DNA from 2 places in the Rothia sp. CCM 9418 genome. Region 1 is predicted to be linked to the other one. Evidence: predicted binding sites of a transcription regulator. Region 1 holds the regulator's gene; the other holds the start of a gene.

Evidence for each region. Region 1 encodes HrcA, which represses chaperone genes, less so after heat shock. Its sites were predicted from a motif close to TTNGCACTCGNNNNNNNCGAGTGCNAA; they were not measured.
Region 2: a site for HrcA is predicted at 3,468-3,494, ahead of groES (co-chaperone GroES). Genes of this name have one in related genera too.

What each region holds. Positions count from the first base shown of each region.
Region 1 is NZ_JBLXXX010000003.1:42,039-49,781, forward strand. It holds gene lepA (translation elongation factor 4) at 1-197, shown strand, start outside; gene hemW (radical SAM family heme chaperone HemW) at 242-1,441, shown strand; gene ACN083_RS04770 (DUF4870 domain-containing protein) at 1,534-1,905, opposite strand; gene ACN083_RS04775 (DUF3097 family protein) at 2,108-2,971, opposite strand; gene hrcA (heat-inducible transcriptional repressor HrcA) at 3,097-4,107, shown strand; gene dnaJ (molecular chaperone DnaJ) at 4,175-5,299, shown strand; gene ACN083_RS04790 (16S rRNA (uracil(1498)-N(3))-methyltransferase) at 5,319-6,080, shown strand; gene ACN083_RS04795 (PhoH family protein) at 6,284-7,303, shown strand; gene ybeY (rRNA maturation RNase YbeY) at 7,303-7,743, shown strand, end outside.
Region 2 is NZ_JBLXXX010000001.1:40,150-47,892, reverse strand. It holds gene tsaD (tRNA (adenosine(37)-N6)-threonylcarbamoyltransferase complex transferase subunit TsaD) at 1-832, shown strand, start outside; gene ACN083_RS00205 (glutamate--cysteine ligase) at 837-2,000, opposite strand; gene ACN083_RS00200 (THUMP-like domain-containing protein) at 2,068-3,360, opposite strand; gene groES (co-chaperone GroES) at 3,595-3,888, shown strand; gene groL (chaperonin GroEL) at 3,925-5,517, shown strand; gene ACN083_RS00185 (acyltransferase family protein) at 5,738-7,743, shown strand, end outside.

The DNA.
Region 1 (7,743 bases):
AGAACATTCGTGCTATCCGTAAAGATGTTCTCTCCAAATGCTATGGTGGCGATATTTCTCGTAAACGTAAGCTTTTGGAGAAGCAAAAAGAGGGTAAGAAACGTATGAAGATGGTCGGCAGGGTAGAGGTCCCACAGGAAGCGTTCATTGCGGCTCTATCCTCAACTGAAGAAGCTAAGGACAAGTCTAAGAAGTGACCCCTCCGGCGCAACCTTTAGGTATTCCTGCTCCTAGTGATGGAATGATACCCGCCGAATCTGTTGCAGCTAGTAAGCATCAAGAGTTCAGTCTGTACGTTCACGTACCTTTTTGTTCTATCCGATGTGGCTATTGTGACTTTAACACCTACGCTACCGAAGATTTTGGGCAAGGTGTCGGTTTAGCTACGTATGCAAACGACGCTATAACAGAGTTAGACTTTGCTCAGCGGGTCTTAACAGGTTCAGGGGTTCCGGAACGTCCGATGAATACGGTATTTTTTGGGGGAGGGACACCCACAAAATTACCAGTAGCAGATTTAGTGAAAATATTACGTCACGCTGTCGAACTTTTTGGTTTATCTCCGGAGGCTGAGGTTACGACTGAGGCTAATCCGGATTCTGTATCAGAAAAAGATTTCGCGGTGCTTGCTTCAGGCGGGTTTACGCGTGTTTCTATTGGGATGCAGTCAGTTGTCCCTGAAGTTCTTTCGGTTCTTGAACGAACTCATACGCCAGAGAATGTTCCGAAAGTTGTTTCGTGGGCTTCTCACGAGGGATTACAGACTTCTGTTGATTTGATTTATGGTTCTCCTGGTGAGACGCTCGAACAGTGGAGACGTTCTGTAGAAGCTGCAATTAGTTACGAGCCTGACCATATTTCTGCGTATTCGCTCATTGTTGAAGATGGCACAAAACTTGCTGCTCAGATTCGTCGAGGCAAGTATCATATGCCAGATGAAGACCTGATGGCAGATATGTATCTTTTGGCAGAAGAACTACTCACAGAGGCCGGATACCACTGGTATGAGGTCTCTAATTATGCAAAGGCACCACGCTATCGGAGTACTCATAACTATTCGTATTGGCGTAACCAAGATTGGTGGGGAATTGGCCCTGGTGCACATTCTCATATTGCTGGTACACGCTGGTGGAATGTTAAACATCCCGTAACCTACGCGCATCGTCTTCGGCAAGGAGATTCACCGGCAGCAGCTCGTGAAATTCTTGATCAAAAGACGCAGTTTTTTGAAAAGGTGATGTTGGAGCTCCGTACTGTTGATGGTATTCCCTATGAGACGTTATCCAAAGTTCATGGTACTGAAATTCTCAACCGGAAGCTTCAGTGGCTGCAAAATCAGGGGCTTATTGACGATGAGCAGCTTAAACGCGGTGTTGTGGGGCTGACTCTTCAGGGGCGTTTATTAGGTGATGCGGTCACCAGAGAACTGCTTCCAGAATAATTTTTTTGCTTTCGAGGTGTTCTGATAAAACTGTGGGTGGTGTGCGTCGCTTATAAGCGATGCACACCACCCACAGTTGATTTTTGACAGGATTATTTTTTCTTCTCTGTCAGTGAGACGATACGTTCAAAGAGAAAAGTATTGAATTTGTATTGGTAGGGGTTAGATCGGTTGACTTTAATTCCAGCGCGTAAAGACATGAACGCAAGATACGTCCACGTCAATGCTGCGATGAGGCCAAATAGCCAACCAATTTTAGGTGTTCCAGCAAAAAGTACCGAAAACACGATGACGATAGAGGGCAAGAGGGTGAAATTAAATGCTTCACGAGCTTCTTGTTCGGCGAAAGGTCCGCGTCCTCGGTAGAGGTAAAGAATAATACCCGAGGGGATGCAACCAATGACGCCTCCAAAGTGGGCGAGGGTTGCGATGTTGCGATCCTGTTGGACCGTTAACTTGTTCATAGGTGTGGATGAACCCTCAAACTTAGAGTCAGGGGATACAACAGTTTTCAAAAAACACTCACTCTTCTAAAAGTTGCGAGACAGGCTAAATGATTACGAGATAAAAGATTACAATCCATTCTAGGTCTGATGTGTTCAATGTAGAAGAACTTTTGTGATCTTTTTCTTCACTTTAGTCGAGACCTTTGGCGCAGCTGAACCTTTACTCAGGTGATTCCATCAGAAAATCGATTAATTGTTCAACCGGAGCTAACAGAGTAGGTTCTAAATCTTGATAAGAGTTCACTCGTCCTAGAATCTTTTTCCATGCCTGAGCAACATCTTCTTGACTCGTGCAGGGCAATCCTAGCCTTTTGAGTACACCTTTTTTCCATTCTTCTTCACGAGGAATAACTGGCCATTTTTTTATTCCTAGTCGTTGAGGACGTACAGCCTGCCAAATATCGACAAAAGGATGTCCAACAATCTGCACGTTGTTCCTAGCACCAGGTATCTGTAACGCCTGAGCCACAATGCGGCTTTCTTTAGAACCTTCTACTAGATGGTCAACAAGAACACCTAATCGTCGGTGTGGTGCAGGGCAAAACTCACGAACCGCATCAGGCAAGTCGTCAATACCGTGTAGAGGTTCTACCACAATACCTTCAACTCGTAGGTCATGCCCCCATACTTTTTCAACCAGTTCTGCATCGTGGATACCTTCGACCCAGATACGTGAGGCGCGGGCAACTTGTGCCGGCGCATTCTCTACGGCGATAGATCCAGAGCGACTAATTTTAGGAACAGAACGAGTGGCATGTGCCCGTGGGGGTAGCACTTTGACAGGAGTTCCTTCAAGAAGAAAGCCAAATCCTAAGGGAAAAGTTTTAATTTTCCCTCGAGCGTCTTCTAATCCCACCATACCTTCAGCGCCGATACGCTCATACGTTTTAGCAATCCCAACCCAACCACTATGAACGTCTTCAAGGAGCATTCCTTGAACCAGATGAACTTCTTGTATCTCTGGTTGATTTCTTTGGTGTAGTTGGTTGAGTTCTTGAGCACCCCACGCATAGTAATTTTCCATAGTAAGTATTTTATTCCATTAGCCCTGAGCGTACGCGCTAGGGTTTTGATAGGTTTCAGTACTACAGTTACATTGGCACTTAAAGTGCAGTAGTGCTAATTTCTCTCTATTTCAAGGTAGGTTCCGTGACGCAATCTCGTCAGCATAAGATCCTCCAAGCAATCGTTGAGGACTATATCAGTTTCCGCGAACCGGTGGGGTCTAAAGCGCTCATCGAACGCCATCATTTAGGCGTTTCTAGCGCTACGGTTCGTAACGATATGTCTATCCTTGAAGAGCAGGGACTCATCTCAGCACCGCATTCGAGCGCGGGACGTATCCCCACAGAAAAAGGGTATCGTTTCTTCGTGGATGAGCTTTCTAATCCTCGTCCTCTTTCGACTGCGCAGAAACGTGCGATTCACCGTCTTTTAGACTCTTATGACAGTGTTGATGAAATACTTACACAGACAGTTAAAATACTGTCGCAGCTAACTCAGCAGGTTGCGATTCTTCAGTACCCCTCTGCACCGGAGAATGTTGTTCGACATATTGAGCTAATACCTGTTGGAGAACATCATGTAACGGTAATGTTGATTAGCAACTCTGGGCAGCTCACCCAACGACTAGCGCAAGTTGAACGGTATAGGGAAGAAGAGCTTGAGCTGCTTCGAATTCGACTCATCGAAAAATGTCAGCAACAGAAATATCAGGTTGCACGTTCCCTCTTAGCTTCATTACCTTCCTCTCGTGATGTTCCTCATAGCCTAGAGAACGGGGTTCTTGATGCGTTAGGCCAACTGCTTTCACCCAAAGATACCTCGAAACTTCTTATTGCTGGAACTTCGTATCTGGCGCAAGCAACAGAAGATTTCAGCACCAGCATCGCACCCATCTTAGAAGCTCTAGAAGAACAAGTAACGATGCTGCATTTATTAGCTGAGATGGCTCAAGACCCACGAGGATACGCTGTGCGTATTGGCACAGAAAATAGTGCGGCCCCTCTGAGCGAAACGTCTATCGTTACTTCTGTATATAGTTCGCCTAGTTGTACCGCTAAGCTTGGGGTTGTTGGCCCAACCAGAATGGATTATGCAGGAAGTACAGCCGCAGTACGAGCCGTAGCAAAATATCTTTCAAAAATTTTGGGTAGTTAGTTCTCAACGACTAGAATTTCTACAAAATACTTTCAACACATAGCAACACACGATAAGGATGATGTGAGTGAGCAGTCACTATGAAACATTAGGTGTTTCCCCTGATGCAAGCCCCGAAGAAATCAAAAAGGCATACCGTAAAAAAGCTCGTCAGCTTCACCCCGATATTAACCCCTCGGCAGAAGCAGCTGAAGAGTTCAAACGCGTATCACATGCCCACGATGTTCTCTCTGACCCTGATAAACGACGTATTTACGACCAGACCGGCAACGAAAACGGACAGGCACAAGGCGGATTCGGAGGCGCGAACTTCGGAGGTTTTAGCGGATTCTCGGATATTTTTGAGACCTTCTTTAACCAACCGCAACAGGGCCCTACAAGCCGAACACGTCAGGGTCAAGACGCTCGCATTACGGTTCGTATCAGCCTTGAAGATGCCGTATTTGGTGCAGAAAAACCTATTACCGTTGATACCGCAGTAACCTGCGAAAAATGTGATGGTGACGGTTGCGCTGAAGGAACAGCCCCTGTCACCTGTGACACCTGCCGTGGACAAGGATATATGCAACGACAAGTTCAATCTATCCTTGGAACTGTAGTACAGCCTGTCGCGTGCCCATCTTGTAATACTTTCGGCACTGTTATTCAAAGCCCCTGCCCAGAATGTTACGGTGAAGGACGAGTCCGAGAACGGAAGCCCATCACCATTAAAATTCCGGCTGGTGTTTCTTCCGGCGCGCGTATGCGTCTAGCCGGTTATGGTGAGGCCGGTACAGCAGGCGGACCAGCAGGAGACCTCTATGTGGATCTTCGCGTCAATCAACACGATACTTTCACACGTGAAGATGATGATTTACATGCCACCATCGCTATTAGTATGGCGGCAGCTGCCCTAGGTACAGAAGTCACTTTAGAAACTTTTGATGGTCCACAAACCGTAAGCATTAAAGCTGGTACTCAATCTGGAGATGTTGTCACGCTTAAAGGATTAGGAGTGACTCATTTTGATCGAGCAGATCGAGGTTCGCTCAAAGTTCATGTCCAGGTCAAAACACCGACGAATTTGACTGAAGAGCAACGCGAAATGCTTCAACAATTTGCTCAGAGCCGTCAAGAAGACCTCAAAATTAGTGAAACAGTACGTGAGAAGCACGGTTTCTTCTCACGTTTCAAAGAACGTTTCGATCGTTAAAAAGTACAAAGGATATTCTGTGACCTCACCTATTTTCTATGTTTCCTCTGATGAACTTCAGTCAGCAACTTCAGGGCAGCTTATCGCTGTGCAGGGGGTAGAGGGGCATCATGCTAAAGTCGTGAAACGTTTAGAGATAGGTGAGGACATAGACCTTGCTGACGGTAAAGGTACCCGAGCCGAAGCAGAAGTGTTCTCATATCTTGAGGATGGGTTAGAAGTTCGTGTAAACACTATTTTGCACGAAGAACCATCAACCGAAATTATTCTTGTTCAAGCGTTAGCTAAACAGGATAGAGACATATTGGCGATAGAGACCGCCACTGAATTAGGTATTTGGGGAGTCATTCCTTGGAGCGCTGACCGCTCTATCGTTCGTTGGAAAAAAGAACGAGCAGTAAAAGCTCACACGAAATGGAATAACACCGTCCGTGCTGCGGCAAAGCAGGCACGACGTAGCTGGATACCTCAGGTCGAAAATCTTGTATCTTCACACGATTTAGCTGAACGTATCGCACAAGAGGTTACGCACGGTGCTATGGTTATTATCTTGCATGAGCAAGGAACACGCCTATTGACCCAGCACATCTCGGAGTTAGAGAGTTTACCTCAACGTATTTATCTTGTTGTTGGCCCAGAAGGTGGTATATCTGAGCAGGAGCTTGAGGCATTTGAAAAAGCTGGAGCCGCAGTCTGTCTCTTAGGCGAACACGTATTACGATCTTCTACCGCAGGAAGTGCCGCACTGTGCGTTATTAATACGATTTCGCAAATATGGTAGAAGCCCACTTCTAATTTTTTTCGTATAGGGAAGAAGTATTTTCGTTGGCTTCATACTCCGCAGAAGACCAGCATCCCGATAGACTATTGACCAGTGGAGTTTAAGGAGCACTAGTGCAAGAGAACCCTATCACCGCAATACATCCCCATCAAGATCGTCCTTTATCTGTTGTACGTACTTTTTCTTTCTCTTCTGATCATGAGATGGTCTCAGTGTTAGGCCCTTCAGATAGTTTTTTGACGTTATTAGAAGATAAATTCCCAGGAATTACAATCCAACCCAAAAACTTAGATTTACTCATTACTGGAAATTCTGAACTCGTAACGACCGTTATTCGGCTGTTAGGGGAGTTGTGCCATCTCAGTAAGCAATCTATTCCGATTACGACTGAGGTTATTTCACGAATCATTGGGATGCTTTCGGCTGAATTAGCAAGTCCTGCTGTTGCCATGTCTCAAAATATCCTTAGCTCACGTGGCAAAAGTATTCGTCCGAAAACCATTAACCAGAAGAAATACGTAGATTCTATCGACGATAATACCGTTATTTTTGGTATCGGCCCTGCTGGTACCGGAAAAACTTATCTGGCAATGGCTAAAGCTGTTCAAGCTTTACAGGCTAAAGAAGTTAACCGCATCATCTTGACACGCCCCGCTGTTGAAGCAGGCGAGAGGCTAGGTTTCTTGCCAGGATCTCTCAACGATAAAATTGACCCATATCTTCGCCCTCTTTATGATGCATTACACGATATGTTAGACCCTGAGTCTATTCCACGACTTATGGAAGCTGGAACTATTGAGGTTGCCCCCTTAGCCTATATGCGTGGGCGTACGCTGAACGATGCTTTCATCATCTTAGATGAAGCCCAAAATACTACTGTTGAGCAGATGAAGATGTTTCTTACACGTCTAGGATTTGGGTCAAAAATTGTGGTTACGGGCGATATTACTCAGGTTGATTTGCCTCATGGTCAGGCCTCCGGATTACGTCAGATACGTCAAATCCTTGAAGGCATCGATGATATTAGTTTCTCAATTCTTGATGCGACAGACGTTGTACGTCATGCTTTAGTCTCTGATATTGTTTCTGCCTATAACCGCTGGGACGAAGACAAAACTGCTATGGAACGTAAACGTCAACGCAAGGTTAAACGTCAGACAATTGAAGCAGCTGCAGAAAAGTTGCTAGAGAAAACTGGTTTTGAAGCAGAGAAGGACAGCTAATGCCTATTGATTTTGATATTGAGTCTCTTGAGGATTCTGCTGACGAGTGGACGAGAGAATCCTTTGCTTCCTTTGACCAGCAGACGATTACAAATTTAGTGCACCACACTTTTGAGCATCTGCACATTTCAGAAGACACAGAACTTTCTATAGCTGTTGTAGGTGAAGCAGAGATGGAACGTATCCATCTTGAATGGATGGATCTTCCCGGACCAACAGATGTCATGTCTTTCCCTATGGATGAGCTCAGCGTTGGGACACCAGAGAACCCCACCATTGGTATTTTAGGCGATATTGTTTTGTGCCCTACAGTAGCTGCTCGTCAGGGTCAACAAGCGGGGCATAGCACTATCGATGAGATGTGCCTGTTGACAGTACATGGGATTTTGCATTGTCTTGGCTATGACCACGCAAATGCTGAAGAGGAAGCAGAGATGTTC
Region 2 (7,743 bases), on a different contig from region 1:
TCTTGCTGGGGCTCTTATCGTGGGGGTCTGTGCCGCTAAAGCGTTAGCTGCTGCTACCGGTAAACCCCTATACGGTATTAACCACCTCGTCGCTCACGTTGGTGTCGGACTGCTTGACCAACCAACCGGCACACTCCAGCTCGGACAGCTCTGTGAACGCGGTCTTGGAGCGCTCCTTGTCTCTGGCGGGCACACCGAAATTCTTGCTGTACACAACATCACCTCGAATGTTCGTCTTCTCGGCGCTACCCTCGATGACGCGGCGGGGGAAGCCTACGATAAAGTAGCCAGACTTTTAGGTCTTAACTATCCTGGCGGTCCCGCTATTGACCAAGCTAGTCGTTCTGGCAATCCTCAGGCTTTCCGATTCCCACGTGGACTTTCTGCTCGAAAATTTATGGGGACAGCCGAGGCGCCTGGACCCCACCGTTACGATTTTTCTTTCTCCGGTCTCAAAACAGCCGTTGCGCGAGTTATTGAAGGATATCAAGCACGCGAAGAAAGCGTCCCTGTTGCCGACATTGCTGCTTCTTTCCAAGAATCAGTAGTAGACGTCATCACCCACAAAGCCTTATTAGCATGTACTGAACAAGGGCTAGAAACATTGCTCTTAGGCGGTGGAGTTGCTGCAAACTCACGGCTACGAGAACTTCTTGCTCAACGTTGCGCCGAACATTCGGTAGAACTAATCGTTCCTGAACTGTCTTTATGCACTGATAACGGGGCGATGGTAGCGGCATTAGGGGCACGTCTCGTTGCGGAGGGGATAAAACCTTCTCCTCTAGAGTTCGAGACAGACTCCTCCTTACCTGTGCAGATCATTTCAGTGTAAGAATCTATGCTTGAATGCCACCCGATGCAGAATCCCGTATTCGTTGAGCTACTAAATCTTTGACTACTGCACGTAAATTACCCCCTGAAGACTGAGCAACATGACGTTGTCTGGCACTGTTTCCTCCAGAACTTATAATCGTCTCAAGATGCTTTAGTTCTTCAGTGCACCCTAAATCGTGCGCAATAGGGTAGAGCCTATCGATGAGCTCTCGTAGGTCTTCTTGTATATGGCGTTCATCATTGCGATTATTTTGAATAATAATAGCGTCCAAACCATAGCGTGCCGCACGCCATTTATTCTCTTGAACATGCCAAGGCTTGAGGGCTTCTATTCTTTCTCCCTTATCAAGCTTTCGTGAGAAAGATTCAACAAGACATTGGGTTAACGCTGCGATAGCAGCAATATCTTTGAGCGAAGACAACCCATCGCAAATACGCATCTCCACGGTGCCATAATGTGGTACTGGGCGAATATCCCAACGGTTTTCGCTCGGATCATCGATGACCCCTGTATGGAGCATATCTTGTAGGTAATTTTCATAATCTTCCCAACTTTCGAAGTGGAAAGGGAGTCCTGCTGTTGGAAGCTGCTGAAACATTAAAGCTCTTTGGCTGGCATAACCAGTATCTACTCCTTCCCAAAAAGGGGAAGAAGCTGATAAGGCAAGTAGATGAGGGTAATAGGTGGTGAGTCCGTCGATAATAGGTAATGCTTTGTCTCGAGAATTGACGCCAACATGTACATGAACACCATAAATAACCATCTGTCGCCCCCAATATTGGGTACGGTCTAGCATCTTGAGATAGCGTTCTTTGGAAGCTACTGGCTGGTCAAGACTACGTGAGAATGGGTGTGTTCCGGCAGAGAAGAACTCTATCCCTAACTCGTCAGTTATCTGTTGAAGAGCCAATGCTCCTTGATGTAACTGTTCTATGGCTTCTGCCACGGTTGTGCAAACTCCGGTGACAAGTTCTAGCGTATTATCGAGGAACTCTCCCGTGAGGTGAGGGCCCTGAGCACTGTCCAATAATTCGGGGTTTTTTTGCTGTACTAGTGCTAGCACTTCTTGCGCTCGAGAGCATAGCTCTTGTGTTTGAGCGTCGACAAGGGCAAGCTCCCACTCTACCCCTAATGTGGATGGTGCGGACGGCGCGAAGGGAATCATCGTTCTCCTACCTGTGATGGTGTTTTTCCATGGTAGGTCAGAAAAGACGGATTACGTACTTATGACGTCATAAAGGTGAGACAGCCAACGCTAATCGTCGAGAAGTTTTACCTTCTCCAATACGCGTTAAAATGAGTGTTCCATGGTGCCCTTTCCCCGATTTTTTGGTATTTTTTTGGGCTCCAAGGAGTTTGATACGTAGCTGTTCAGGAGAAATATCTACTCCCCGTTTTTTAATGGTGAGTGTCGTGATGCTATTTTCACGTACCCAGCGTTTGAGATGTTTGTCGTTAATCGGGAGTACCTGTTCTACACGGTATCCTTTAACGCCTCGTATCTGCAGAGGATGTGAACTTGTCAGATACGCAATATGTTCGTCAATAAGTTCTGCGTCGGTGGTACGAATAATTTCGCTGAGAAGATGCGCACGAATTAAAGCACCGTCTGGCTCATAAATATATTCTTTGACCTCATACAGCGGTTCAGATGCTTGTTGCTGGCTGTGAGATTCATGGTAAGGGCTAGAAACCTCAGTGACAACTGACGGCTCAAAAGGGTCACTATCAAGGACGAGCGCGCTTCTTTTAACGTGAGGTTGTGCTAACGCGTTAAACCACAGCACGACTTCAACAACAGACCCATGATGGCTAATCCACTGTGCTTCACATTCTTCAGGTATTTGATCGTGGGGGATAGCTGGCCCCATTTTGACGCCCATGGCGATTCCTGTTTGTGCTAATTCTCGGATGAACGATAGAGGTGGAGAAAAATCTTCTGCGTCAAAAGTCCGTGATTGTGTTTTACCCTGTTGAACTGTTCTTCGTGCCGGATCAAGCCATAACGCATCAATAGGGCGACCAAATATATGAGGAAGTGCCTTTAGCTCGAGTTGTTGCACATCTGCGCACAAAACCTGTGCTGTTGGAAAATCAGCAAGATTATATTGAGCGTAACTAGCTGTTTGCTCGTCGATATCTACGGCAGTAACGGCTAACCCTGCTTGAGCGAAACAGAGTGCATCAGCACCAATACCACACCCCAAATCTGCAACAGAATGAACTTTCGCTTGTACAAAACGTTGTGCATGTACCATCGCGACAGCTTGGCGCGTAGCCTGCTCATATCCAGCTTCACTGAGAAGCATGTGATGAGCTCTATCCCCAAATTTTTTGGAAGCTTTCGTTCTATTTTTTGCTTGAGCTAAAATCCTGCGAACACTTTCTGCACTGAAACCTTGTGCCCGTAATTGTGTTGCATAATTGAGAGCTTGACTCGTATGGTAAGGGACGAATTGGGCAATTGCTTCTAACTCTTCTTGAGTTTCTTCAACTGCTGGTGCCGGATGTACAGAGGTGCTCATAGTCGTCAGTGTCCTTATATTGGGCTAGAACTCATATTATAGATGCGCTGTGTGCGAAACTGGCGGGTTTTCTTGACCTTCTCTAGGGTACGGCTCTAAAGTTTGTGTTAGCACTTAAGAGCTGACAGTGCTAATTATTCTTGAAGAAGTATCGGCACCGCGACGACGACACTTTCTCAAAAGCACCATTTAGCTCAAACATCAGAAATGTTAAAAGAACATCAAGGAGCAAAAATGTCCTCCATCAAACCACTCGAAGACCGCGTAGTCGTCCAGATTCTCGAAGCAGAACAGACCACCGCATCCGGACTTGTTATCCCTGATACCGCTAAAGAGAAGCCACAGGAAGCAAAAGTTATCGCAGTTGGTCCCGGACGCACCGACGAAAAAGGCAACCGCATCCCCGTAGACGTAGCAGAAGGCGATATCGTCATCTTCTCCAAATACGGCGGAACCGAAGTATCCTTCGGCGGAGCAGACTACCTCATTCTCTCCGCACGCGACGTATTGGCTATCGTCAACAAATAATCTTTTCCGCACACAATACAAAGGAGCTAAGAATTCATGGCAAAACAGCTTGAATTCAATGATGCAGCTCGTAAGAGCCTGCAAGCTGGTGTGGATAAACTCGCAAACGCTGTCAAAGTGACGTTGGGCCCTCGCGGGCGCAACGTCGTCCTTGACAAGCAGTGGGGCGCACCTATCATTACTAATGACGGTGTATCTATCGCTCGTGAAATTGAACTAGAAGACCCATACGAAAACCTTGGCGCTCAACTCGCCAAAGAAGTCGCCACCAAAACAAACGATGTAGCAGGTGACGGTACAACTACTGCAACCGTACTCGCTCAAGCGCTTGTTTCTGAAGGTCTGCGTAACGTCACCTCTGGTGCCGCACCAGGAGAAGTCAAACGAGGCATTGAAACCGCCGTCCGTGCTGTCTCCCAACGGCTACTCGAAAACGCCAGAGACGTTCAAGGCGAAGAAGTCGCACACGTAGCGGCTATCTCAGCACAGTCCCCAGAAATTGGTGAACTTCTCGCCCAAGCTTTCGACAAAGTCGGACAAGACGGCGTCATCACCATCGAAGACGGTTCAACCACAGAAATTGAACTGGAAATTACCGAAGGTATGCAATTCGACAAAGGCTACCTCTCACCATCATTCGTCACCGACTCTGATCGTGCAGAAGCAGTCCTCGAAGATAGCTTAATCCTGCTCTACCAAGGCAAAATCTCAACAGTCGCTGAGATTATGCCACTGCTAGAAAAAATTGTTCAGGCAAAAAAGCCACTGACCATCATCGCAGAAGACGTAGACGGAGAAGCTCTTAGCACCCTCGTCGTCAATAAGCTTCGAGGAAACCTCAACGTCGTTGCCGTCAAAGCTCCTGGCTTCGGAGACCGCCGCAAAGCAATTATGCAAGACCTTGCAATTCTTACCGGCGGCACTGTGATCACCGGAGAACTCGGTATCTCCCTTGACTCAGTTACCCTTGACCAGCTTGGCTCAGCACGACGTATCACCGTCACTAAAAACAACACCACCATCGTTGAAGGTGCCGGAACCTCTGCAGACGTCGCTGAACGAGTCAGCCAACTCCGCGCAGAAATTGAGCGAGTCGACTCCGAATGGGACCGTGAAAAGCTCAAAGAACGCCTAGCAAAACTTGCCGGTGGCGTTGGCGTCATCAAAGTTGGTGCAGCAACCGAGGTCGAAGCAAAAGAACGTAAACACCGTATTGAAGACGCAGTGTCCTCAACCCGTGCAGCCCTTGAAGAAGGCATCGTCGCAGGCGGAGGAACAGCTCTCGTGCATGCGTTAGCAGCACTTGAAGGTATGACACTTGAGTCAAAAGACGCTCAAACCGGTGTTGAAATCGTCAAGAAAGCACTCGTCCAACCTCTACGCTGGATTGCTCAAAACGCAGGCGAAGATGGATACGTTGTCACCAGCAAAGTAGCTCAACTACCTGTTGGCTCTGGCTTTAACGCACGTACCGGCGACTATGAAGACCTCATCGCTGCTGGTGTTATTGACCCCGTCAAAGTAACACGCTCAGCACTAGAGAACGCTTCATCCATTGCCGCATTGGTGCTGACAACCGAAACCCTCGTCGTCGAGAAACCAGAAACAGAGGACGAAGAAGAGAAATAAAATATTTTCTTCTCAGAACCTCTAACGGTACAGAAGAGCCTGTTTTAGCCTCCCGTATAGGGACTAAAACAGGCTCTTCTGGCCTCAAAAAGAACTTGTGTTTGCTCACAGTAGGCTTCGAAAAAATACTATTTAGGCAGACAATCGACTCCAGTTCCGGTAACGTTCAAAGGTCAGCACTCTCGTCAATCAGATATACACACAGAAAGAGAACTCTTTCATGGTTGCGCAAACACACACCAAATACCCGTTGAATAGGCGGTGGCTTAAAACCCAAGGTTTTCGCCCCGAAATTCAAGGCCTACGCGCATTAGCTCTCTTCCTCGTTGTCACCTACCACATCTGGTTCGGCAAAGTTTCTGGAGGCGTCGACGTCTTCCTCTTCATCTCCGCCTTCCTCCTCTCCCTCTCAACCTTACGTAAAATCAATGAGGGAAGACCGCTGGCCCTCATCAAATACTGGTTACACGTTTTTCAACGCTTACTGCCGGCTGCTGCCACCGTCATCGCAGGAACAGTAATCGCCGCATGGTTCTTCCTGTCCCCATCACGAATCATGGGCATCATCCACGATGGTATAGCTGCACTTTTTTACTTTCTCAACTGGCGTTTAGCATATAATTCAGTAGACTATTACGCCCAAGACGCAGCCACCAAAACACCTCTACAACACTTCTGGTCGCTGTCCATGCAAGGACAGATTTTTATCCTCTGGCCAATCCTCTTCTTCTGCGTCGCATTACTCGTCCGCCGCTTCCGCCTCAACCTCATCGGAACAGCCCTCCTAGTATTCGGTACCGTCTGGGGAATCTCTCTCGCATTTTCTATCTATGAAACTGCAACAAACCAAGGCTTCGCATATTTTGATACCCGCACCCGAGCCTGGGAATTTGCTACCGGAACGCTCCTTGCCATAGTGACCTTCTACTGGAAACCTCCACAATGGCTTCGCATCCCCATGGGATGGGTTGGCGTTGCCGGACTCATCCTCTGCGGGCTCATCCTGCCAGTACAAGAAGCCTTCCCCGGATACCTTGCACTCTGGCCCGTTACTTGTGGCGCCCTCGTCATCCTTGCCGGACAGACAAACTCCCCATGGGGTGTAGACCGAATTCTCAGCTCCACACCACTACTAAAACTCGGTGAAATTTCCTACGCTCTGTACCTCGTACACTGGCCGGTCTACATTATCTACTCAACTCGCGCTCGCGTGGACCACCCCAATTTTTTGGTCGGTTCTTTGCTCATCATTAGCTCGATAGTCATTGCCACCATCATTCACTATGGAATTGAAGAACCTCTACGACGTACTCCCACCGTTAAAAAACATGCGGTACCGAAACCTCATCGTGGAATGAAAAAACTTCTCTCCGGTGCTACTACTCGCCCAATAGCTATTATTCTGAGCTGCTTCATGCTTGTTGGTGTTCCTCTCGTGGGCGCTAAAGCGTGGGTTCACCATCGTAACAATCAGCTCGAAGCTCTTGCCGAAGCTGCTGGAAGCCCCGACTTTCCTGGGGCGTATGCCTACAATGAGGCTTCTACTCATTACAAGTATCCGCCTATTCCTACTACCGACCCCGAAAAACAATACGATGGTATCGACCCGAACGGTTGTGGCGGTCTTATTGGAGGAGACAGGGGAGTCATCAGCTCACTCTGCGGACTTGAACAGAACTCCTCTAAGGCAGATAGTCCTTTAGTGATGGTTATTGGGTCTTCGCATGCTGGACAATCTATTGCGTTCTATAGACCGTGGGCTCAAGAGCACCAAATAAACCTTATGGATTTACATCTTGGCGCGTGTCGTTATCCTTTGGAAGCAGAACCGAACCCTAACGAAGAATGCGAAGAATACAACGCTAATATTCGTCAGCTCGTACTTGATATTCACCCTGAGGCCGTCGCTTTGCTCGTAACACAGACAGACGCGCATCACTCGGAGATTCTCGTACCCGGTATCGAAGAAGAAATTGAAGCATACACTCGAGCAGGGATACAGGTTTTTGCGTTACGTGATAATCCTCGATGGGCTGATAATATTTATGATTGCGCTCAGACTCATCCAGAAGATCCTACGTTTTGTGGAGAAAAGCGGGAACAAAAGCTTGCAGATATTAATCCTGCCCAAGAACTCGTAGACCGCAATCCCTTGGTTTATGGTCTTGATTTTTCGGAACAATATTGCCCCTATGGTTTTTGTTCTCCTATTTTTGGCAACGTCTA